3 regions of the Phyllobacterium sp. genome follow, and region 1 is predicted to be linked to each of the others. Evidence: predicted binding sites of a transcription regulator. Region 1 holds the regulator's gene; each other region holds the start of a gene.
The links. The regulator HrcA, encoded in region 1, represses chaperone genes, less so after heat shock. The targets are predictions, from matches to a motif close to GTTAGCACTCNCNNNNNGNGAGTGCTAAC.

Region 1 (7,779 bases):
GCCTGGCAGCCGGCCGAGCAGAAATGGAAAACGCGCCCGCCATGTTCGGCCGCTGGCTTGCCTGCGTCCGGGTCCACGGTCATGCCGCAAACAGGATCGCGAACGACTTCAGCCGTTGCGGATTGGTGCCCGCCGCAGCAATTGTGGCCGTGGTGCTGGTGATTCGCGCGCTCGTGCTTCATGATCCTTGCTTTCGTTATCGTAGAAGTAATGAACGAAAGCTAATCTTTCCAGTGACTGGAAGGTCAAGGGGTCAAGTCGCAATAACTTTGAACGAATAAGCCCGGCACGTGGCCGGGCTCATTCGCGCTCTTGGGAGAAGAGGGTTCTCAGCCTGCTTGGCTAGCCGGCGTATCTTGCGCGAGTTGCCCAGCTTCCCAGCCAAGGATGGCGCGCTTGCGGGTCAGGCCCCAATGATAGCCGGTCAAGGCGCCGGATTTTCCAACGGCGCGGTGGCAGGGGACCACGAAGGAAACCGGATTGGCGCCAACCGCCGCGCCGACGGCGCGGGACGCATTGGGCGAGCCGATCTCTGCGGCGATGTCGGAATAGGCGACGCACTTGCCCATAGGGATCTTGAGCAGTGCTTCCCATACCCGCAACTGAAAGTCGGTGCCGATCGTCACCACCTTCAATGGACGGTCCGCGCGCCATTCCGCCGGATTGAAAATTCGCGCAGCATAGGGGGCGGTCGCAGCCAAATCCTCGACGTAAGTGGCGTTGGGCCAGCGCGAGGACATGTCGGCGAGCGCCTCGCGTTCCTTGCCGGCATCGGCGAAGGCGAGCCCGGCAAGACCGCGGTCTGTCACCATGACAAGTGCGAGTCCGAACGGCGAAATGAGAAAGCCGTAACGAATCGTCAATCCAGCACCGCGGCTTTTGTAATCGCCCGGCGACATTCCCTCATGGGTAACGAAAAGATCATGCAGCCGGCCCGGCCCCGAAAGCCCGGTTTCGTAGGCGGTTTCGAGCAGCGGCATGCCTTCATCCAGCAACCGGCGTGCATGATCGATGGTAACCGCTTGCAGGAAACCCTTCGGCGAAAGCCCGGCCCAGCGGGTGAATAGCTTCTGCAAGGCTGTAGGCGAAAGGCCCGTGTCGCGCGCCAGGGTCTCGAGCGACGGTTGGTCGCGATAGTCCTTGCTGATGCGTTCGATAATGTGGCTGACGATGGCATAGTCGTCGCCGGTCGGAGTGATATCCTTCTGGAGTATGGCATGTGGTTTCATGAGCTTTAACCTCTTGTGTTGAGGATATATGACCATGCACCTGGCATCGCCGCCACCCGATTCTTGACGGCCGGTTGGCTTTGGAAGCCCTAACGTCCCTTCGCGGTCGCTAGCGCCGTTTGAAAGGCTGAAGCGAAGCTCTCGCGGTCGTCGGGATTGAGAAAGGAACCGATTGTCACTGCCTTGCCATGTCCCTCGACCCTCATGGACGTGATGCCGATTTCCGCATGGCGGGCAATGCTGAACCGTGTCCAGAACGGGTTGAACTCATGCAACTTGGTCTTTCCTGAAGGTGCGACCTGGCGAATGTGCAGGGCGATGCGTGAGACGCTGACCTCCTCGTGGGCCTTTCCGGCGGTGTAGTTCATCCGAAATGCCAGATAGACGATTAAGACGTCGAGGCCAAAAAATCCGAAAACCGGCCACGCTCCAATCGACAGGAAGAAAAGGCCAGTAAGGAAGCTGCTCACACCAAGCGTTCCCATCAGAATAAGGAATCCGGCACGCCCGAGCGACCGATGTGGCACAAGAAGCGCACGGAAGATTTCTTCTTCGTTGATCGCCGCCGGGTCCATCGGGTTTGTTGTTTGGCTCATGGCGCTCAAGTATAGAGGGCTGATGGAAAATCCCAAGCCGAAAATCAATCAGATCGATGTGAGCGCCAAGCCGGCCAAGGCGCAGCGCCGCGTTCCGGGGACACGCTACACGGCGGCGGAAATCCACGAGATATTCCGCCGGTTTTCAGTCCAGCGCCCCGAACCCAAGGGGGAACTCGAACATGTCAATCCGTTCACCCTGCTCGTAGCGGTCGCACTTTCAGCGCAAGCCACCGATGCGGGGGTTAACAAGGCTACTCGGGCTCTGTTCAAGGTTGCCGATACGCCCGAGAAGATGGTGGCTCTCGGTGTCGACAGACTGGGCGAGTATATCCGCACGATCGGGCTCTGGCGCAACAAGGCGAAGAACGTCATTGCGCTGTCGCAGTCGCTGATCGACCAGTATTGCAGCGTCGTTCCGAACGAGCGCGACGAACTCGTCAAGCTTCCGGGTGTAGGCCGCAAGACGGCGAATGTCGTCCTCAACATGGCGTTCGGTCATTCAACGATGGCGGTGGATACGCATATCTTTCGCATCGGCAACCGCCTCGGCCTCGCACCGGGGAAAACCCCGGATGAAGTGGAGGCGAAGCTGATGAGGGTAATCCCATCAGAATACCTCTACCATGCGCATCACTGGCTGATCCTGCACGGCCGCTACGTCTGCAAGGCGCGCAAGCCCGAATGCCCGGCTTGCGTGATCGCCGACATCTGCAAGGCCGCGGAAAAAACGTCCGAGATTCCGGCGCCGTTGGTGCCGCTCCCCCCGCAGACTATCTGACGTGGGCCGGTCGCTTCGAAAGGGCCACCGCTTTGTGCAGATGCACCATCATCGCCGCAGCAAAGAGCGGCGTCAGGAGGTTGAGAAGCGGGACAGCCATGAATGCGGCGATGACCAACCCTGCTAGAAACACCGTCCCGGCGTTTTGCACCCGCAGGGCTTTCGCTTCGGCCTCCGGGCGGAACCGCATGGCGGCGAATTCGAAGAACTCGCGGCCGAGCAAATAGCCGTTGACGACGAAAAAGGCGATCAGGTTGACGCCCGGAATAAGCAGCATCAGCAATGCCGCGATATTGCCGAGGATGACGACGCCGAAGAACTTGGCCGACAGGATCGTCGACCGCATTGCGGGAAGCGGCTTGCCGGGCGAATCGAGCGGGTAATCTTCTTTTTCCACGACCTCCGCAACATCATCCAGAAACAGCCCGGCAACAATGGCGGTAACAGGGGCAATGAGCAGCGCCAAGCCCAGCGCAAGCCCAATGCTGGCGAATATACCGGCAATGAAGCCGATCCAGCCTGTCCACGATGGCAAATCCGGCATCATGCCTTCGAAGAAGGGCAAAGCCAGCCACTCGAAGATCTCGCGTAGGCCGAACCATGCACCGGCCAGCAAGAGCAGCGTCAATCCCAGCGATTTCCACAGGACGGCGCGAAATTCCGGACGGAAGATGTGACTGGCGGCGGCCCGGGCGCTTTCGACGATCATCTGGCTTTTGCTCCATGGTGTTGGCACCCGACATAGGCGCGGCTGACCGTTCGGACAAGGTGCTCACCGAACTGGGGGGTGGTCAATTGTCTTCCAACGGGTTAGAGCAGGCAAAACAACGCCAACAGGTATGCGATCTATCCCGGAGTCTACATGTCCAGTTATGACGTGCTTTGCATAGGCAACGCCATTGTCGATATCATTGCCCGCACAGATGATGATTTCATCATCAAGAACGGCATCATCAAAAATGCAATGAACCTGATCGATGCCGATCGCGCCGAGTTTCTCTACGGGCGCATGGGGCCGGCGATCGAGGCATCTGGCGGCAGCGCCGGCAATACGGCCGCAGGCGTTGCAAGCCTTGGCGGACGGTCCGCTTATTTCGGCAAGGTGGCGGACGATCAACTCGGCCACGTCTTCACCCATGATATTCGCTCGCAAGGCGTGGCCTTTGACACGCGCGTGCTTGCTTCGCCGCCTCCGACGGCCCGTTCGATGATCTTCGTAACGCCCGACGGCGAGCGTTCGATGAATACTTACCTCGGCGCCTGCGTCGAGCTTGGACCCGAAGATGTGGAAAGTTCCAAGGTCTCCGAAGCCAAGGTAACCTATTTCGAGGGCTATCTATGGGATCCGCCGCGCGCCAAGGAGGCGATCCGCCTTTCGGCCAAGATTGCCCATGAGTACAAGCGGGAAGTGTCGATGACCCTATCCGACCCTTTTTGCGTCGACCGGTACCGCGAGGAATTTCTCGATCTGATGCGCTCGGGCACGGTCGATATCGTTTTTGCCAACGAGGCCGAACTGAAATCGCTCTACCAGACGGACAACTTCGAGAAAGGCCTTGAGCTTATCCGTAAAGATTGCAAGCTCGCGGCTGTCACACGTTCTGAAAAGGGCTCCGTCGTCGTGTCTGGCGAAGAAACCGTTGCGGTTCCTGCCATCGAAATCGCCGAACTTGTGGATACGACCGGCGCAGGCGACCTCTACGCCGCGGGTTTCCTGTTCGGTTACACGACGGGCCGTTCGCTCACGGATTGCGCCCGCCTTGGTTCGTTGACGGCAGGGCTGGTCATCCAGCAGATCGGGCCGCGTCCGCAGGTCAATCTGAAGTCCGCGGCGGAGCAGGCGGGGCTGCTCTGATCAATCCTTCGCGCTCTAGCTCGTCCGCGCTGCGGCCGGGCCTGTGGTAGGTCGGCAGATACCAGCCGAAATAAAGCGCTCCGCCGCGAACAGTGAAGGCGGCGAGTGCCGCGACGAGGCCGGCAATTTCCGTGCCGACAGCAAGCTTGTGCAGACCTATGTATACAAGCGAGCCGGCGAGCGCCGCCGTGACGTAGATTTCGCGGCGCATCACGACGGAAGGCTCTCCTGAAATAATATCGCGAAGAATACCGCCGAACGTCGCCGTCATGATCCCAGTGACAACCGCGATGGTTGAATCGAAGCCAAGCGCCAGGCTTTTCGCTGCACCCATCACGCTATAGGCGGCAAGCCCCACCGCATCGAGCCACAGCAAGAGGCGGTAACGGGACTCCAGTAGATTGGCCGTGAAGTAGACGAGGATCGCCGCCGCAGCGCAAACGAGCAGAGTCGTCGGGTCTTTCACCCAGAAGACCGGCACGCCGAGAATGAAGTCGCGTAATGTGCCGCCGCCTATGCCCGTAACTGCCGCGAGGAAAATGAAGGCCATGATGTCGAGCTGACGCCGCGACGCCGCCAATGCGCCAGTCGCGGCGAAAAGGAATATTCCGGCATAGTTGAACAGCTGAATCGTGGTCATCGGCAGTTCCCCCTCACCGTTATTTCCACCACGATAGAGCATGATCGCAAAATGAAAAGAGCCGCATTCTGGTTGAAGAATGCGGCTCTTCAAAAGCGTTGAGCGGCCGGGTCAGGCGTCCTTTTCAGCCTGCGGATTGATTGGGCCGGGTTCGGGCTGGCTCTCGCCTGCTGCTTGCTTCGGACCGCCCTTCGATACGCCGACCAGCGCCGGACGCAATACGCGGTCGCCAATGACGAAGCCGGCCTGGGCCACCTGGAGCACCGTGTTGTGCGGCACTTCCGCATTCGGAATCTCGTACATTGCCTGGTGGAAGTTTGGATCGAACTTCTGGCCCTGCGGCTCGATTTTCTTGACGCCGTGACGCTCCATCGCGGTCAGCATCGATCGTTCGGTCATTTCGACGCCTTCAACGAGGCCCTTCAAGCCAGCGGCATCGCTTGCCAGCGCATCGGCGGGAATCGCTTCGATCGCACGCTTCAGATTGTCGGAGACAGCGAGCATGTCGCGGGCGAAATTTGCAACCGAATAGCTGCGCGCATCATGGACGTCGCGCGCGGTGCGCTTGCGCAGATTTTCCATATCGGCAGCGAGGCGCAGCAACTGGTCCTTCAGATCGCCGTTTTCGGCGCGTAGCGCGTCGAGTTCGGCGTTTCCTGCCTGCTCCTGCTCTTCCTGGGCGAGGGCGTATTCCTCGGCCTTGCGCGATTTAAGAAAATCATCGGCAGCACGCTTCAGCGCATCGCGATCGCGCGGATTCTTCAGGTCGCGCTGGTCGAGATCGGGGGTGTCGTGAAGTTTCTTGTCTTCAGCCATCTATCCTGTCCGTTCATTTTTCGAAGTTGCGCTGGATATCGACGTTTGGGTCTTGAAAATCAAGTCTTATCGCAAAAGACGGGATACGAGCTGGGCAGTATAGTCGACCATCGGCACGATGCGGGCGTAGTTGAGTCGGGTAGGGCCAATGACGCCGAGTGCGCCGATGATCCGCTGCTCCGAATCCCGATAGGGCGCGATCACAAGCGATGACCCCGAAAGCGAGAAGAGCTTGTTCTCCGAGCCGATGAAAATGCGGACACCCGGGCCGGCCTCGGCAAGATCAAGAAGCTGCAGCGTTCCTTCCTTGGTTTCGAGATCATCGAAAAGATGGCGCAGGCGGTCGAGGTCGGCTTCAGCGTTGATAGAGTCGAGGAGGTTGCCTCGCCCGCGTACGATGAGGCGAGGCGGTTGCCCGCTTCCGGCGCCGCCCCAGACCGCGAGCCCTTGTTCGACCAGGTGCTGCGACAACGCATCGAGCGCCTGTTGGGTCTCGTCCTTGAGTTTCGCGATATCCTGGCGCGCCTCGCTGATCGTACGGCCCTGGATATGGGCGTTGAGGAAGTTCGAAGCTTCGATGAGCTGGGAGGGTGTCACGCCCACCGGCAGATCGATAACGCGGTTTTCGATGTCGCCGCTCTGCGTCACCAGAACCGCGAGCGCCTTTGTCGGCTCGAGGCGAACAAATTCAATGTGTTTCAGCGCGCCTTCCGCTTTTGTCGCCAAAACGAGACCGGCGCCACGTGACATGCCGGACAGGATCTGGCTCGCCTGGGTCAGCACCGTTTCGCTCGACTGGTCCTCGCTCGCTGCACGAACCTGCGCCTCTATCGAATTGCGCTCGGCCGCGGAAAGGTCACCCACTTCCATGAAAGCGTCGACGAAGAAGCGCAGGCCCAGCTGCGTCGGCAGCCGCCCGGCAGAAATATGCGGTGCATAGACGAGACCGAGATGTTCGAGGTCACTCATCACGTTGCGGATTGTCGCTGGCGACAGCGAGACCGGCAGAATGCGCGAAAGGTTGCGCGAGCCAACCGGCTCGCCGTCACCGAGATAGCTCTCGACGATGCGCCGGAAAATGTCGCGCGACCGCTGGTCAAGCGACTGATATGTCTCCGGAACCACAGCCCTTTTCATTGTGCCTCGTACTTCTGCTTGTCACCACCTTGATATAAGCATTGTCCCGGCAATCATCAAAGCCTTTGCTTCAACCTGCCATCACGGCTAAAAGGCCGGACCACGGATTTTCAAAGAGGTCTTTCAAATGCGTCCTTCCAAACGAGCACCCGACGAAATGCGCGCCATATCCTTCGAGCGCGGCGTTTCCAAACATGCCGAGGGCTCGTGCCTGGTCAAGTTCGGTGACACTCACGTGCTTTGCACCGCCAGCCTCGAGGAGAAGGTTCCTGGATGGATGCGCAATACCGGCAAAGGCTGGGTGACGGCGGAATACGGCATGCTGCCGCGCTCGACCGGCGATCGGATGCGCCGCGAGGCATCCTCGGGCAAGCAGGGCGGCCGCACGCTCGAAATCCAGCGACTGATTGCCCGTTCGCTCCGCGCTGTTGTTGACCTCCAGGCGCTCGGCGAGGTGCAGATCACTGTGGACTGCGACGTCATCCAGGCCGATGGCGGCACCCGGACGGCGGCAATCACCGGCGGTTGGATCGCGTTGCACGAATGCTTGCGGTGGATGGAAGCACGCCAGATGATCAAGGTAGAAAAAGTCCTGAAAGACCATGTGGCCGCGATTTCGTGCGGCATTTCCGATGGCACCCCGGTCATTGATCTCGACTATCAGGAGGATTCGACGGCACAGACCGACGCGAACTTTGTCATGACCGGCAAGGGTGGTATCGTCG
Region 2 (7,779 bases), on a different contig from region 1:
CAGACCGTCTGATCATGTCCGTTTTCGAACGTTATCTAACCCTTTGGGTTAGCCTCTGTATCATTGCCGGCATCGGACTCGGCCACCTGATACCGGGCTTTTTTCAAGCGGTCGGATCGGCAGAGATCGCCAAGGTCAACATCCCCATTGCCGCGTTGATCTGGTTGATGATCATCCCGATGCTACTCCGGGTCGATTTCGCAGCTTTGAGAGGAGTAGGGCGGTTCTGGCGCGGCATAAGCGTCACGCTTTTCATCAACTGGGCCGTAAAGCCATTTTCCATGGCGCTTCTCGCCTGGCTGTTCATCGGTTGGCTTTTCAGGCCCTACCTGCCGCAGACGCAGATCGAGTCCTATATCGGCGGTCTGATCATTCTTGCCGCGGCACCGTGCACGGCCATGGTTTTCGTCTGGTCGAACCTAACAAGAGGGGAACCTAATTTTACCTTGAGCCAGGTGGCGCTGAACGATGCCATCATGATCGTGGCTTTCGCGCCAGTGGTCGGTCTGCTGCTCGGGCTATCATCCATTGCGGTGCCATGGGACACGCTGGTCATCTCCGTCATCCTCTACATCGTTACACCCGTCATCGTAGCGCAGATCCTTCGGAGCCATATCCTGGGCGTGAGAAGAGGTGCTCTGGACGATGTTCTGAAAGTGATCCAGCCCTATATTCCTTGATTGCACTTCTCGCCACGCTTGTTCTTTTGTTTGGCTTTCAAGGCGATCAGATCATTGCACAGCCGCTGGTCATCGCATTACTCTCTGTTCCGATCCTCATTCAGGTCTACTTCAATTCCGGCCTGGCCTATCTGCTCAATCGCCTCGCGGGCGAGCAGCATTGTGTTGCCGGTCCCTCGGCGCTGATCGGCGCCAGCAACTTATTTGAATTGGCAGTTGCCGCCGCCATCAGCCTCTTCGGTTTCACGTCGGGAGCAGCGCTCGCCACGGTTGTCGGCGTGCTGATCGAAGTGCCGGCCATGCTTTCAGTCGTGTGGATCGTCAATCGCAGCAAGGACTGGTACGAACGCGGCTCGGCCGTGAGCGGTAAACTGAAACCCGAGAGTGTGTCCCGATGACTATCACGATTTATCATAATCCTGCCTGTGCCACGTCGCGCAATGTCCTCGAAATGATCCGCCAGAGCGGCGAAGAACCCGAGGTCGTCAATTATTTGAAAACGCCGCCGGACCGGAAGAAGCTGATGGAACTGGTCGCAGCGATGGGCGGCAATATTCGTAGTCTTCTGCGTGAGAAGGGAACGCCCTTTGCTGAGCTCAACCTGAAGGATCCGAAATGGAGCGATGACCAACTCATCGGTTTTATCGGTGAGCATCCGATCCTCTTGAACCGTCCGATTGTCGTTACTCCTAAGGGGACGAAGCTGTGCCGTCGTCTGAACTGGTACTGGAATTACTGGACAATCCCACGGAACAATTCACCAAGGAGGATGGCAAGGTTATAATGTCGAAGGGAAAGGGCCGTGCGTGACCTCCCTAACGTTGACAGTGGATGCTTCGATGCGGTCGATAGGGCAAAGCTGTCCGTCCCGTTCTCAGATCATTCACCGCGTATCCTTCTCCTCTATGGTTCGCTTCGCGAACGATCCTATAGCCGGTTTCTCGCGCGAGAGGCTGAGCGCCTGTTGAAAGCCTTTGGGGCAGATACGCGAGTGTTCGATCCTTCCGGTCTACCGCTCCCCGATGGAGCGCCGGTCGATCACCCCAAAGTCCAGGAACTTCGTGAACTCTCGCTTTGGTCGGAAGGACAGGTCTGGGTCAGTCCCGAGCGGCACGGCGCGATGTCCGGCGTGATGAAATCACAGATTGACTGGATCCACTTGCCTTGGGGTCGATCCGCCCGACCCAGGGGCGGACGCTTGCAGTCATGCAGGTTTCCGGCGGTTCGCAGTCTTTCAACGCCGTAAACCAGATGCGGGTTCTGGGACGCTGGATGCGGATGATTACCATCCCCAACCAATCGTCAGTCGCCAAAGCCTACCAGGAATTTGACGAGGCCGGGCGGATGAAGCCGTCTTCCTATTACGACCGGGTTGTCGACGTGATGGAGAAATTGGTAAAATTTACACTTTTGACACGCGCCGCATCATCCTACCTAACCAACCGCTATAGCGAGCGCAAGGAGAACGCGGCGAAACTGGAAGAGCGCGTAAAGCTAAACTCCATCTGAACGAAACAAAAAAGGCGGGTCGAAACCCGCCTTTTCCGTATGTCGCTGGGACAGGACTTCTTAGAAATCCATACCGCCCATACCGCCCATGCCGCCGCCTGGCATTGCAGGAGCAGCTGATTCTTTCTTCGGAGCTTCAGCAATCATGGCTTCGGTCGTGACGAGAAGGCCAGCTACCGATGCAGCATCCTGCAGGGCCGTGCGAACGACCTTGACCGGGTCGACGATGCCGAGCGCGATCAGATCGCCATACTCGCCGTTTGCAGCGTTGTAGCCGTAGGTTTCCTTCTTGTTGTCGAGGATCTTGCCGACAACGATCGAAGCTTCATCACCTGCGTTGGTAGCGATCTGGCGAGCCGGAGCCTGCAGTGCGCGACGAACGATGTTGATGCCGGCGTCCTGATCGGCATTGGCACCCTTGAGGGTAAGACCAGCCGATGCACGCAGGAGTGCAACACCGCCGCCAGGAACGATACCTTCTTCAACAGCCGCACGGGTTGCGTTGAGGGCGTCGTCGACGCGGTCCTTCTTTTCCTTCACTTCAACTTCCGTTGCACCGCCAACGCGGATAACGGCAACACCGCCAGCGAGCTTGGCAAGACGTTCCTGCAGCTTCTCACGGTCATAGTCGGAAGTGGTTTCTTCGATCTGCTGCTTGATCTGGCCAACGCGGGCGTTGATTTCGCCCTTCTTGCCATTGCCGTCAACGATCGTGGTGTTTTCCTTGGTGATCGACACCTTCTTGGCGCGGCCGAGCATGTCGAGCGTAACGCTTTCGAGCTTGATGCCGAGATCCTCGGAAATCACCTGACCACCGGTAAGGATGGCGATGTCTTCCAGCATGGCCTTGCGGCGATCGCCGAAGCCAGGAGCCTTGACAGCAGCAATCTTCAGGCCGCCGCGCAGCTTGTTGACGACGAGGGTTGCCAGGGCTTCGCCTTCGACGTCTTCGGAGATGATGACGAGGGGCTTCGAGGTCTGCACGACAGCTTCGAGAACCGGCAGGAGGGCCTGAAGGTTCGAGAGCTTCTTCTCGTGGAGAAGAATGTATGCGTCTTCGAGGTCAGCAACCATCTTTTCAGGGTTGGTGACGAAGTATGGCGACAGGTAGCCGCGGTCGAACTGCATGCCTTCGACGACTTCAAGCTCGGTGTCAGCGGTCTTGGCTTCTTCAACCGTGATAACGCCTTCGTTGCCAACCTTCTGCATCGCCTTGGCGATCATTTCACCGATTTCGGATTCGCCGTTGGCAGAGATGGTGCCAACCTGCGCAACTTCTTCCGAGGTCTTGATCTTCTTGGCGCTCTTGCCGAGCTGCTTGACGACTTCAGCAACGGCAAGGTCGATGCCGCGCTTCAGATCCATCGGGTTCATGCCAGCAGCAACAGCCTTGCCGCCTTCCTGAACGATAGCCTGGGCCAGAACAGTTGCAGTCGTGGTGCCGTCGCCGGCAATGTCGTTCGTCTTCGAAGCGACTTCACGAACCATCTGTGCGCCCATGTTCTCGAACTTGTCTTCAAGTTCGATTTCCTTGGCAACAGTCACACCGTCCTTGGTGATGCGCGGAGCGCCGAAGGACTTGTCGATGACAACGTTACGGCCCTTCGGACCAAGCGTAACCTTGACAGCGTCTGCAAGGATATTGACGCCGCGCAGCATGCGCTCACGCGCGTCGCGGCTGAATTTGACTTCTTTGGCAGCCATTTTATCTCTCCTGGGATTGAACCCGGTTTGATTTAAATTCGTAGATTGCGGGATGCCCGGCGATTAGCCGAGGATGCCCAGAATGTCGGATTCCTTCATGATCAGCAGGTCTTCGCCGCCGATCTTGACTTCCGTGCCGGACCACTTGCCGAACAGGATCAGGTCGCCTGCCTTGACATCGAGCGGTACGAGTTTGCCGGACTCGTCACGAGCACCGGTGCCTACGGCGATGACTTCGCCTTCCTGCGGCTTTTCCTTGGCAGTATCCGGAATGATGATGCCGCCAGCAGTCTTTGCTTCGGATTCGACGCGGCGTACGACGACGCGGTCATGAAGCGGGCGGAACTTGGTTTTGGCCATGGTTAGAACCCTTGATGTTGGTGTCAAAACGATGTCGCGAACGGTAGGCCATTCGCGTTATTAGCACTCGTGTGGGGTGAGTGCTAACTGGGAGCCGAGATAGTGGGGTGGGCTTGAAGAGTCAAGTGAAAGCATCATTGAAAATTGCTGCGAGCAGTTGTTGGAACGACGGAAAACTAAGGTAATCCCTCTTCTCGCATCCAAATGTGAAATGCCAATGACGTATCGTACAAAAATCCTGCCACATATCTTTTGCACATGCAGCGCCAATGAATGAAGCTATCATATATGAATATTACATTTTTTGAAAACGGCGCCGGCGGCTTTGAAGTCGATGTTGGGTGACAGGATGGTCAACTGAAAAGGCAGAAACCCGCAGCGTTGGAGGCGATAAGACGCGCGTGTTCCACGATGGCGGCAGCGCCGATGTTACCGCACCGAAGGCTGGAAGGAGACTGTCGCTGACGCCTTCGAGCTTTACCTGCAAGGCTTGATTATTACGGTGCGAACGGGAGCAGAGCCTGTTCAACCCACGTCAATCGTCGGTGGTCTCTTCACCGACGTGGTGCGCCATATCGACGAGCATGTCGCTGACATGCTTGTCGGCGAGTTCGTAGAAGATCTGTTTGGCCTGCCGGTTGCCGCGTACCAGGCGCGCACCACGCAACAATCTAAGATGATGGCTGACGAGCGATTGCGAGAGATCCAGGCTGGCGGCGATATCGCCTACTGACCTCGGCTCCTCGAGACAGAAAAACAGGATGCGCAAGCGTGTCGGGTCGCCGAGCAGGCGAAAGGTTTCGGCGAGCACCGTCAGTTCAGGCGCGGCAGGCGGATTTCCAGTCAATGTTTGTGCCCCGCATGGCTGTGGGCGTGCGCCGCGTGATCGTGTTGGCCGTGATCATGATCAGCTTCTCCGTGCCCGTGGCCGGAGTGGTCGTGATCATGATCGTCCTCGACTTCGCTGCCAAGGCAACAATCGCCCGGCGCATCCTCCGGCCAGTCGATGGCGATGGTCGAGTGCGCAATGGCGAATTTCTTAACAAGCTCGGCTTCGACCTGTTTGACCAGGAGGCGCGGATCCGTGTCGGGCGTCGGGCGCACATGCAATGTTGCAAGCGGTTTGCCCGAGGTAATCATCCAGACGTGAACGTGGGAAACTGCGGCAAGGCCGGATACCGTTTGCTGCAGGTGCTGTTCGATCGCTTCCGGCGTTGCATTGTCCGGGCGCCTTCAAGGAGAACGTGCAGCGAGTTGCGAAGGAGCGCCCAGGCACTGCGCAGGATCAGAAGGCAGACGAAGACGGACAGGATCGGATCGATCGGGGTCCAGCCCGTATAATAAATTACAATGGCAGCGACAATCGTGCCGACCGAGCCGAGGAGATCCCCCAATACGTGTAGCACGGCGCCTTTGATGTTGACGTGCTCGGTATCGCCGCCCCGCGTCAGTATCCAGAAGACCAGCATGTTGACGAGTAGGCCAATGGTGGCGACGATCAACATGGGTCCAGCCAGAACTTCGCCGGGATTGCGGAAGCGGTTGAAGGCTTCATACGCGATCCAGATAAGGATGGCGAAGAGCGCCACCGCGTTGATGAGGCCAGCAATGACCTCAAAGCGCAGATAGCCGAAGGTCCGCTTTTCATCGGCGGCTCGTCTGCCAAACCGGAAGGCGAAATAGGCCAGCGCCAGAGCGCCCGCATCTGTGAGCATGTGGCCGGCATCCGCAATCAGGGCGAGCGAGCCCGACATAAAGCCGCCCACGACCTCGACGATCATGAACGCAAACGTGATTGTGAACGCTATGAGCGTCTTCATCTCATTGTCGGCAGTAACCTTGGGCGTGTGATCGTGGCCGGCATGGTCGTGTGACATTATCGAACCTTTAGCAAACATATAAATATGTATTCATGTGTTTGATAGACGCGAATGAATGCTGTGTCAACGGCGATTATGCGCTCGCCAGCCAAGGTTTGAAGCCTGCTGTGCGAACATTTCACGCGCAACCGGCGTGACACGTTGGTGGCGATCAGCTAATCGAAGGCAATCTTGGACCTTTGTCGCAAAGCATTCTCGCTCAAAAGGATTGGCATGACCGACATGATACATTTGCAGCGCATCGACGCCTTGATAGATCGTTACGACGTGCTGCTGTGTGATGTCTGGGGCGTCCTCCACAATGGCGTAGATTCCTTCGCGCCTGCCTCCGCCGCCTTGCAACGGGCAAGGCAAGCCGGGCTTACAGTGGTTCTCATCACAAATGCACCGCGTCCCTTTGCCGGCGTTGCCGAGCAAATCCATGCGCTGGGCGTGCCTCAATCCGCCTATGACCGGATCGTCACGTCGGGTGACGTAACCCGAGAACTGATCCGCAATGCTCCACGCCGTGTATTTCATCTCGGACCTGAGCGGGATGAAACGCTCTATGATGGCCTCGACATCGAACTGGTCGAGGAGCGCGAAGCCGATGTCGTCGTCTGCACCGGCTTTTTCGATGACGAAACGGAAACGCCAGAAGATTATGCCGATATGCTGGTGCGCTTTCGCTCGCGCAATCTGCCGTTCATTTGCGCCAACCCGGATATCGTCGTCGAGCGCGGCGATCGCCTGATCTGGTGCGCCGGGGCGCTGGCCCGCGACTATGGGCAACTTGGCGGTCGCACGCTCATCGCCGGCAAGCCGCATCGCCCCATCTACGAGGCGGCCATTGCGGCGGCGGAAGACGTGCGCGGCTTGCCCGTCGAACGTTCGAGGGTTCTTGCCATCGGCGACGGCATGCTGACAGATATCAAGGGCGCTGACCTTTTCGAGATCGATGCGCTCTATATATCGGGAGGAATCCATGCGGGCGACTACGTGATGGGCGGCGTTCAGGACCTAGAAAAACTGCTGGCATTTCTTGCAAAGCATGGCAGCAATCCCGTTGCGACGATGCCCGCCTTGGCGTGAGAAGAGAAATGTCGATCCTGCGTCTGAATGATCCGTCCCACCTGCCTGACAAGCTCAAGGGCGCTGTCGTTGCCATCGGCAATTTCGACGGCGTGCATCGCGGACATCAGGCCGTGCTGGAGCGGGCGCTGGAGACGGCGCAGGCGGAAGGAAAGCCATCGCTGGTGCTGACGTTCGAACCGCATCCCCGCAGCGTATTCGTTCCCGACCAGCCGGTTGACAGGCTGACACCCGCCGCCGAGAAGGCGTCCATCCTGCAAGCGCTCGGATTCGATGCAGTCGTGGAATGCCATTTCACCGCGGCGTTTTCGCAATTGACGGCAGATAACTTCGTCGACCGAATACTCGTCGACGGCCTGGGCGCGAGCCGTATCGTTGCCGGCTTTGACTTCCATTTCGGCAAGGGCAGGCAAGGCGGTCCAGCGTTTTTGATGGCTGCCGGCGAACAGCGTGGTTTCCATGTGACGCTCGTCGATGCCTTCGGCGACGAGGGCGGACAGGCAATTTCCTCGAGCCGCATCCGCGAGCTTTTTGGCGCAGGCGAAGTCGTCGAGGCGGCCGGGCTCCTTGGCTAC
Region 3 (7,779 bases), on a different contig from region 1:
GGCGCAGTCGTGGCTCCAATTGGAGCTTTGTTCCACAGAGGAATTGGCATGACCGCACGCACCAGGCGTTCCATCGCTCATTTCGCAGCACCCTTTACCTTGCGCGGATTGGACGGGATTCAGCCCGCCGGCGACTATGATATCGATGAGGATGAGGAAGTGATCGAGGGCCTGTCCTGGCTCGCCTATCAGCGCGTTGCGACTTTCATCCACGTTCCGGCGAGGCGTTCAGGTGGACGGCGAATGCAGCTTGTGGCGATCGACTACACCGAACTCGAGATGGCACTTAAAAAAGATCAGGAGACAATCAAATGAACATCCACCGGCGCTACAAGGCACCCGAAGCCCCACCCCATCGTTTTGCGATCGGCCAGCAAGTCCGACTGAGAAGCGGCGGCGGGGCGATGATGAATTCCACTGCGATATTCGAGATTCTGGCGACGCTTCCACCCCTTGGCCGCTCGTTCCAGTACCGCATCCGCGACGCGCAAGAGAACCACGAACGGATGGCCACTGAAGATAATCTTGAAGCCATCGATATATGGAGTAGCGGCGAGCGCAACGGTTTTAAGACACCGGCCGACGCGTGATCATCCAGGACATGACCGAGCAAGAAATCAAAAACCCGCGGAAAGAAAATCCAATGCGCGATCGCCGTGCCGAGGATAACGATCTTCAGCTGGTCTCATTGCTGAGACGATCCCTCAACTGAACGCGTGCAGGCCATAGGATGAGCTGCACGCTACACTTTTGTGCGCTCCGCGACGGGTACGACCTCCTTTAATCGGGTCGATACCGGCGCGACAATGCTAGACGTTATCCTCAATATCCGGTGCTTCGCGGATCAGCCATGCCGGGCGCAACAGGTGAAATGTCGGCGATCATGACTTCCGCAGTGATCAGGAGCCCGGCAATCGACCCCGCATCCTGCAGGGCCGTTCGAACGACCTTGGCCGGATCGACGATACCCGCCTCGATCATGTCGACGTAGAGTTCGGTCTGCGCATTGAATCCGTGATTGAGCTTCTTGCTTTCCAGAAGTCTACCAACCACGATCGAGCCCTCGGCCCCGGAATTCTCGGCGATCTGCCTCACCGGCGCCTCGAGTGCTTTCATGACGATCGAAATACCCGCCGTCATGTCGGCATTCGACCCAGCGAGTGAGGATAACGCTGCCTTGGCGCGCAAAAGTGCCACGCCGCCGCCGGCGACGATTCCCTCTTCCACCGCAGCGCGCGTTGCATTCAAAGCATCATCGATGCGGTCCTTTTTTTCCTTTACCTCGATTTCGGTTGCGCCACCAACACGAATGACCGCAACGCCGCCCGATAGTTTCGCCAAGCGTTCCTGCAGCTTCTCCTTGTCATAATCCGAGGTGGTCTCCTCGATCTGCGCCCGGATTTGCTGGACGCGCGCCGCAATGCCGGCTTTGTCGCCGGAGCCATCAACGACTGTGGTGGTCTCCTTCTCAATGAGTATGCGTTTTGCCCGTCCGAGCATTTCGAGCGTGACGCTCTCAAGCTTGATTCCGAGGTCGTCCGAGATCACCTGGCCGCCGGTGAGGATTGCAATGTCTTCGAGCATGGCCTTGCGGCGGTCGCCGAAGCCTGGAGCCTTGACGGCTGCGACCTTAAGGCCGCCGCGCAACTTGTTGACAACAAGAGTTGCCAAAGCTTCGCCTTCGACGTCCTCGGAGATGATCAAGAGTGGCTTTCCGCTCTGTACCACGGCTTCGAGGATGGGCAGTAGCGCCTGAAGGTTACCAAGCTTCTTCTCGTGAAGAAGAATATATGCATCCTCAAGTTCTACCCGCATCTTGTCGGCATTAGTGACAAAATAGGGCGAGAGGTAGCCGCGGTCGAACTGCATCCCCTCGACGACTTCGAGTTCCGTTTCCGTACTTTTGGCTTCCTCGACGGTGACCACGCCTTCATTGCCGACCGATTTCATCGCCTCGGCGATCATCTTGCCTACCGATGCATCGCCGTTCGCGGCAATTGTACCAACCTGAGTGATCTCTTCCGAGGTCTTGACCTTCTTTGCCCTGGCCCGAATGTCATTGACAACGGCAGCCACAGCCAGGTCGATTCCGCGCTTTAAATCCATTGGGTTCAACCCCGCGGCAACGAGTTTTGCTCCCTCGCGCAAAATGCATGCTGCAAGCACTGTTGCTGTTGTGGTGCCATCACCGGCAACGTCATTGGTCTTTGAGGCCACCTCGCGCACCATTTGCGCGCCCATATTCTCGAACTTGTCGGAAAGCTCGATTTCCTTGGCGACCGCCACGCCATCCTTGGTAATGCGTGGCGCACCAAAGGAACGGTCAATGATGACATTGCGGCCCTTGGGACCGAGGGTCACCTTGACCGCATTGTTCAGAATCTCAACGCCGCGCAGGATTCTGTCGCGAGCGTCGATCGAAAACTTAATTTCTTTGGCAGACATGTTGTTGGTCCAGTTCATTCTTGAAAATGCGTGGCGGCGGTCTTGGCCCACATGGGCCGCAGTCCCACTAATCTATTTCGCCTCGAGGAGGCCCATGACGTCGGTCTCCTTCATGATCAACAGATCCGCGCCGTCAATCTTGACTTCAGCACCGGACCATTTGCCAAAGAGGACAATGTCGCCGACTTTGACATCGAGCGAGATCAATTTGCCGCTTTCATCGCGCGAACCCGGGCCGACAGCAACAACTGTACCTTCCTGCGGCTTTTCCTTGGCGTTATCGGGAATGATGATCCCGCCCTTTGATTTCATATCGCCTTCGGCGCGTCGAATGACGACGCGGTCGTGAAGTGGCCGGAATTTCATCAGGAACTCTTTCTGTGGCCAGCAGAATGTGGCCCACTCAGCATTAGTACACGCTTTGGCACTCCAATGATAGGAGTGCCAAAAACTTGGTGAGCCATGCGAGCTATCGAATCTCGGCCGTGTCTGGTTGTGAGACCTTATTGGCATAATCCAGGATTTCGTCGACCTTTGGAAACAGGTCATTGCTGTCGACGGGCTTGTAGCGCGCGTTTGCAAGGCGGCCGTTGTGTTCGAGGCACCGGTGGACGTGTCGATGGGTGACAAGCCGGAAAGAACGCGCTGTCGTCATCGATTATAGGCAAGGTTGAAGCCGATGAGCAGGGTTTCGAGTTCTGTATGGCCGGCGATATGGATACCGAGAACTTCGCTGGCGACGCGGCCGTTGAAGCGTTCGACCATGTCACTGGTTTGGGGTGTATAGGGTTTTGTCGTGCGGCAGGTGACTTTGATTTCGCGCAGGCGCGTTCGAAGTCACCGGTGGTGAAACAGGATCCGCGATCCGTCAGCACATGCGTGATACGGAAGGGGAAGGTCTCTCGCGCTTCGGCCAGAAAGGCAACCGCGTTGGCCGCCTTCTCGGCATCGTAAACGGTAAGGTGCACGCAGACGGCCAACGGCGGGTAGCTCGGAAAGATCACCTCCCTGATCGAGGCAGGTGCCATACGATCTGTAGTGGATCGGGTCTTCCCGTTCGAGATGACCAACCAGGCACTGGAGTATGTTCAGACAGGTCGCGCGAAGGGGAGGGTCGTCGCCGCACTGACGTAATGTCTGGAGTGCCAATAGAGGCAGCGGTATCGCCACTCGCTGTCAGACCGCGCTGACGGGGGACTTGGTCGACCGTTGCATTTTCCCAGCATAATGTCCCATTATGATGGATTGATATCTAAGCGAATACGAATTATATGTCCCATCGTAGGGGACAATCAATGCAGCTCTCTTTGCAAATTCACGGTGACGGGGCATGGCATCAAGCCGCAACGCTGCAACTGGACGATGAAGCGGCCGGCTATGCGGGTGCATCGGTCGTTGACTATGACCTCGATTACTTTGTTGCGGCTGCGTCGATCGATTTTGGCAAGGGTCGAAGCGTTTGCGATCATCGTGCCCTTTCCGTCGGCTATCCAGTTGATCTGGAAAATCGCTACCGCCGCCGATGGCCCCCCTTTCTCCTCGACCTCATGCCGCAAGGGCATGCGCGCCGCACATTGGCCGCGGATCTTGGGCTCGACGCGGCCTCGCGTGCGGCTGATATCCCACTCCTCTTCAGGGGAGCTACAGGCGCAATAGGCAATGTCCGAATCAAGGAGGCCACAGACGCCGAGGTCGAACGGCTGGCCGGTGTAAAGCGCCAGGGTGTGACGGAGAAGGACATCCTTGAGCGCTCTGATCTCTTCATGGAGGTTGTCGACGGGTTCGGCATGCAGGCTTCCGGGTCGAGCGGGCTTCAAGGGGAATGGCCGAAGGTCGCAATGACCACAGCTGGCGATGGTCTCTACTATAATGCCGCACTGTTGGCCGACGACGAGGCGGTGCGCCACGTGATTGTCAAACTGGTCCGCAGCGCTGAGCCCACGGACCGCCTCATACTCGAAGGCGAAGCGCTTTATTCGCATATTGCCAACGCAATCGGCCTGAATGTATGGGAAACGTCGACCTATGCCGAAGGTGTCCTAATCATCCCGCGGTTCGACCGGCAACGCAACGAAGGCGGCCAGATCGTTCATGTCGGCCAGGAAAGCCTGGTGTCGGCCATCGGCGTTGCCGATTTCGGCCATATCGGGGCGCATGAGGCCTATATCGACATTCTGAAGCAATTCTCGTCCGACGCCTTTGCCGACATCGCAGAGTATCTCAAGCGCGACATTGCCAATCTCGCGCTTGGTAATCCCGACAATCACGGGCGAAACGCGGCGCTGAGCAAGTACCCTGACGGGACAATCCGGCTTTCGCCACTGTTTGATTTCGCTCCCATGCGGCTGGCGAAGGAAGCAATCGTCCGGTCGACGCGATGGGCTTGCATGCGCGACAGCGGTCGCGACCACCGGCCGGACTGGAAAGTGATCATAACGGAGCTTTTATCCGACCCACAGGACCAGGCGCGCCTGACAGGCGAGCTTAAGCTGTTTGCCGAACGTCTGAGCCGAGCGCCTGAGCTTGCAAGAAAGATGGGAGCGCCATCAGAAATTATCGAGGGGGCTATGAACCGATGCAGCGAGATCGCCGACAGTGTCCTTGTCGTATCCTTATGAACTTGCCGAGGTCATGATCACATGGCGCGATGGAAAAAGCCGACAAAGGAAGAAGTGCACGTGCTGCGCCAGCTGCTCGCTGAACGCGCGCGCCACGGCGCCTTGCGCTTGCCCGGGGCGGTGGTCGAAATCCGCAAGAGTTTCGGCATGACGCAGGCGCAGTTTGCCAATACGCTCGGCCTCATGCGCCGGCAGGTCGCAGAACTCGAAGCGGGCACGGCAAACCCAACCCTCGAAACGCTGGAGAAAATTGCGAAATTGTTCGGCTTCACCGTCGGCTTTGTCCCAAAGACGCCCCGCGACGAGGAGCCAAAATCGCCGCTCGACAGCTAAGGCAAAAAAAGGAAACGGGAAGCTGCGATCGACGGGTTGCGTAACGTGAAAAACCGGATCGAGCGACCGGCGAACGCAGGCAAGAACCTCAAGCCAGCGAACTTGCGTTGAACGTACGGGTTCGTCCATTATGTCAACCACACCAATTAACGCGAATGGAAAATAAAGGCATGTCGAGCTCTCCGTCCCCCCGCAAAGCCGCCGCCAATGAGCGGCGCCGGACCAATGACCCGGAGCGTACCAAGGCGGATATCCTTCTCGTGGCAACCGAAGAATTCGCCGCCCATGGCCTCAGTGGCGCCAGGGTCGATGCGATCGCCGAACGGACGCGCACGTCAAAGCGCATGATATATTATTATTTTGGCGGCAAGGACGGACTATACCTTGCCGTCCTCGAAAAGGCCTATGCCGACATCCGGGCGATTGAAGCCGCCCTCGATCTTGATCTGCTCGACCCGATCGAGGCCCTGAGGCGGGTTATCGACCAGACGTTTGAAAACGACGACAGCCACCGGGATTTCGTCCGGCTTGTCTCGATCGAGAATATCAACCAGGCCAAGCACCTTGCCGAAGCGCCGTCGATCCGCAAGATCAATCTGCGGATCATAGAGATCCTTGGCGCGATCCTCGAACGCGGCCGCGCCGCTGGCCTGTTTCGATCAGACCTCGAGCCGATCGACGTGCACATGATGATCAGCGCTTTCTGCTTTTTTCGGGTCGCGAACCGCCACACCTTCGGTGCGATCCATCGGGTGGATCTGTCTGAACCTGGCCGGCGGCAGAAGCACAAGCAGATGATCGCTGACGCGGTCGTCGGTCTGCTCATGAAAAAGTAAGTGGCGGGCTGTTACCCGCCACTTAACGTCCGTCAGGCCGCGATTTCTATGGGCTTGCGGCCGAGATCGTGCATGGGCGTCCGATAGGTTTCGAGCGCCGTTGCCGCGGAGATCGCAGCGATGATCGCCGTCACCGAGGTGAAAGCGGCTACCGGGATCCAGCCATCCGGTCCTTCACCGAGAAGCGCTGCGCTGATCGTCGGGGCGAAACCGCCAAGGGCAAAGCCGATCTGTGTGCCGATCGCCATGCCGGAGAGCCGCACGCGGGTGTCGAACATCTCGCCATAGAGCGCCGGCCAGACACCGTTTGACGCGCTGTAAATGACACCGGAAAGAAGAATGCCGAGAGCAAAGATCAGCGGGATATTGCCCTGGCTGATCGCCCAGATATAGGGCCAGATCAGGACCGCGCAGCCGAGTGCACCGAATATGAAGACCGGCTTTCTCCCGATGCGGTCAGCGAGTGACGCCCAAAGGGGAATAGCACCAAGCGCCACGATGTTAGCAAGCACGAGGACCGTCAGCATCGTCGACCGGTCGATGTGCATGGTGTTGACCGCATAGGAAAGGGTGAACACGCTGAATATCGTGCTGACGACCGATATCAGCGCCGCAAAGATGATCCGGACGACGTCGGCCCAATGGTTCTGGATGAGCGTCAATACCGGAAGCTTGGACGTCTCGTGCCTTTTTGCTTCTTCGATGAATGCCGGCGTCTCGGGCAGGGAGCGACGCACCCAGAAGCCGACGATGACGACACCAAGGCTCAGAAAGAATGGAATGCGCCAGGCCCATGACAAAAGATCGGCTTCGGGAAGCCTTGCGATGGGTATGAAGATGAGCGTTGCAAGAATGAGTCCGGCCTGCGTGCCGCTGAGCGTGAAGCTGCTAAAAAACGCCCGCCGGTGCGGCGGCGCATGTTCGAGCGTCATCGAATTGGCTCCGGCCTGTTCGCCCGCCGCGGAAATGCCCTGCAGAAGGCGCGCGACCACCAGAAGGATCGGCGCGAGGATGCCAACATGGTCATAGGTTGGCAGGCAGCCGATGATGAAGGTTGAAAAACCCATCAAGAGCAAGGTGAAGGTCAGGACCTTCTTGCGGCCGAACTTGTCGCCGACATGGCCAAGAATGACGGCGCCAAATGGCCGCGCAATATAGGCGACACCAAAGGTTGCAAAAGACGCAATGGCGGCGGCATGCGGATTGGCCGATGAAAAGAAGATCTTCGGAAAGATCAGCGCCGCGGCCGTTCCATAGATGAAAAAGTCATAATATTCGACCGCACTGCCGATCCAGCTCGCAAGCGCGGCTTTCCCGGGTGTTTTGACACCTGCTACAGGTTGATGCATGGACGTCTCCTCCTCGTCAAGGCTAGAACCAGTGGCCTGGATCAGGTCGCGGCCTCCTTCGCGCCTGAACCAAGTTGAATGAAATGGCGCAACATGCGCTGATCGTCGGGCTTTACCCCGGTAAACAGCCGAAAGGCCTCGACGGCCTGAAAGACCGCCATGCCGCCACCATCAAGCGTGCGACAGCCGATCCGGCGC

Region 2: groES (co-chaperone GroES) is a predicted target of HrcA. The motif match lies at 4,313-4,341, and genes of this name have one in related genera.
Region 3: AAAB35_RS13690 (co-chaperone GroES) is a predicted target of HrcA. The motif match lies at 2,866-2,894, and genes of this name have one in related genera.

What each region holds. Positions count from the first base shown of each region.
Region 1 covers NZ_JBBNAM010000326.1:97-7,875, reverse strand. The annotation lists gene AAAB35_RS21810 (heavy metal translocating P-type ATPase) at 1-182, opposite strand, end outside; gene AAAB35_RS21805 (bifunctional helix-turn-helix domain-containing protein/methylated-DNA--[protein]-cysteine S-methyltransferase) at 330-1,229, opposite strand; gene AAAB35_RS21800 (DUF2244 domain-containing protein) at 1,319-1,825, opposite strand; gene nth (endonuclease III) at 1,848-2,606, shown strand; gene AAAB35_RS21790 (sulfate transporter family protein) at 2,599-3,315, opposite strand; gene AAAB35_RS21785 (adenosine kinase) at 3,469-4,461, shown strand; gene AAAB35_RS21780 (trimeric intracellular cation channel family protein) at 4,421-5,101, opposite strand; gene grpE (nucleotide exchange factor GrpE) at 5,213-5,917, opposite strand; gene hrcA (heat-inducible transcriptional repressor HrcA) at 5,984-7,054, opposite strand; partial or broken gene rph (ribonuclease PH) at 7,182-7,779, shown strand, end outside.
Region 2 covers NZ_JBBNAM010000402.1:47,977-55,755, reverse strand. The annotation lists gene AAAB35_RS26670 (arsenate reductase ArsC) at 1-12, shown strand, start outside; partial or broken gene arsB (ACR3 family arsenite efflux transporter) at 15-1,078, shown strand; partial or broken gene arsC (arsenate reductase (glutaredoxin)) at 1,075-1,490, shown strand; partial or broken gene arsH (arsenical resistance protein ArsH) at 1,540-2,189, shown strand; gene groL (chaperonin GroEL) at 2,250-3,893, opposite strand; gene groES (co-chaperone GroES) at 3,957-4,253, opposite strand; gene AAAB35_RS26640 (metalloregulator ArsR/SmtB family transcription factor) at 4,789-5,100, opposite strand; partial or broken gene AAAB35_RS26635 (cation diffusion facilitator family transporter) at 5,097-6,130, opposite strand; gene AAAB35_RS26630 (TIGR01459 family HAD-type hydrolase) at 6,356-7,204, shown strand; gene AAAB35_RS26625 (bifunctional riboflavin kinase/FAD synthetase) at 7,213-7,779, shown strand, end outside.
Region 3 covers NZ_JBBNAM010000192.1:11,454-19,232, reverse strand. The annotation lists gene AAAB35_RS13705 (hypothetical protein) at 49-315, shown strand; gene AAAB35_RS13700 (hypothetical protein) at 312-590, shown strand; gene groL (chaperonin GroEL) at 823-2,445, opposite strand; gene AAAB35_RS13690 (co-chaperone GroES) at 2,518-2,811, opposite strand; partial or broken gene AAAB35_RS13685 (IS481 family transposase) at 2,915-3,413, opposite strand; partial or broken gene AAAB35_RS13680 (zinc-binding dehydrogenase) at 3,421-3,579, shown strand; gene AAAB35_RS13675 (HipA domain-containing protein) at 3,741-5,063, shown strand; gene AAAB35_RS13670 (helix-turn-helix transcriptional regulator) at 5,085-5,396, shown strand; gene AAAB35_RS13665 (TetR/AcrR family transcriptional regulator) at 5,567-6,232, shown strand; gene AAAB35_RS13660 (MFS transporter) at 6,265-7,581, opposite strand; gene AAAB35_RS13655 (shikimate dehydrogenase) at 7,623-7,779, opposite strand, start outside.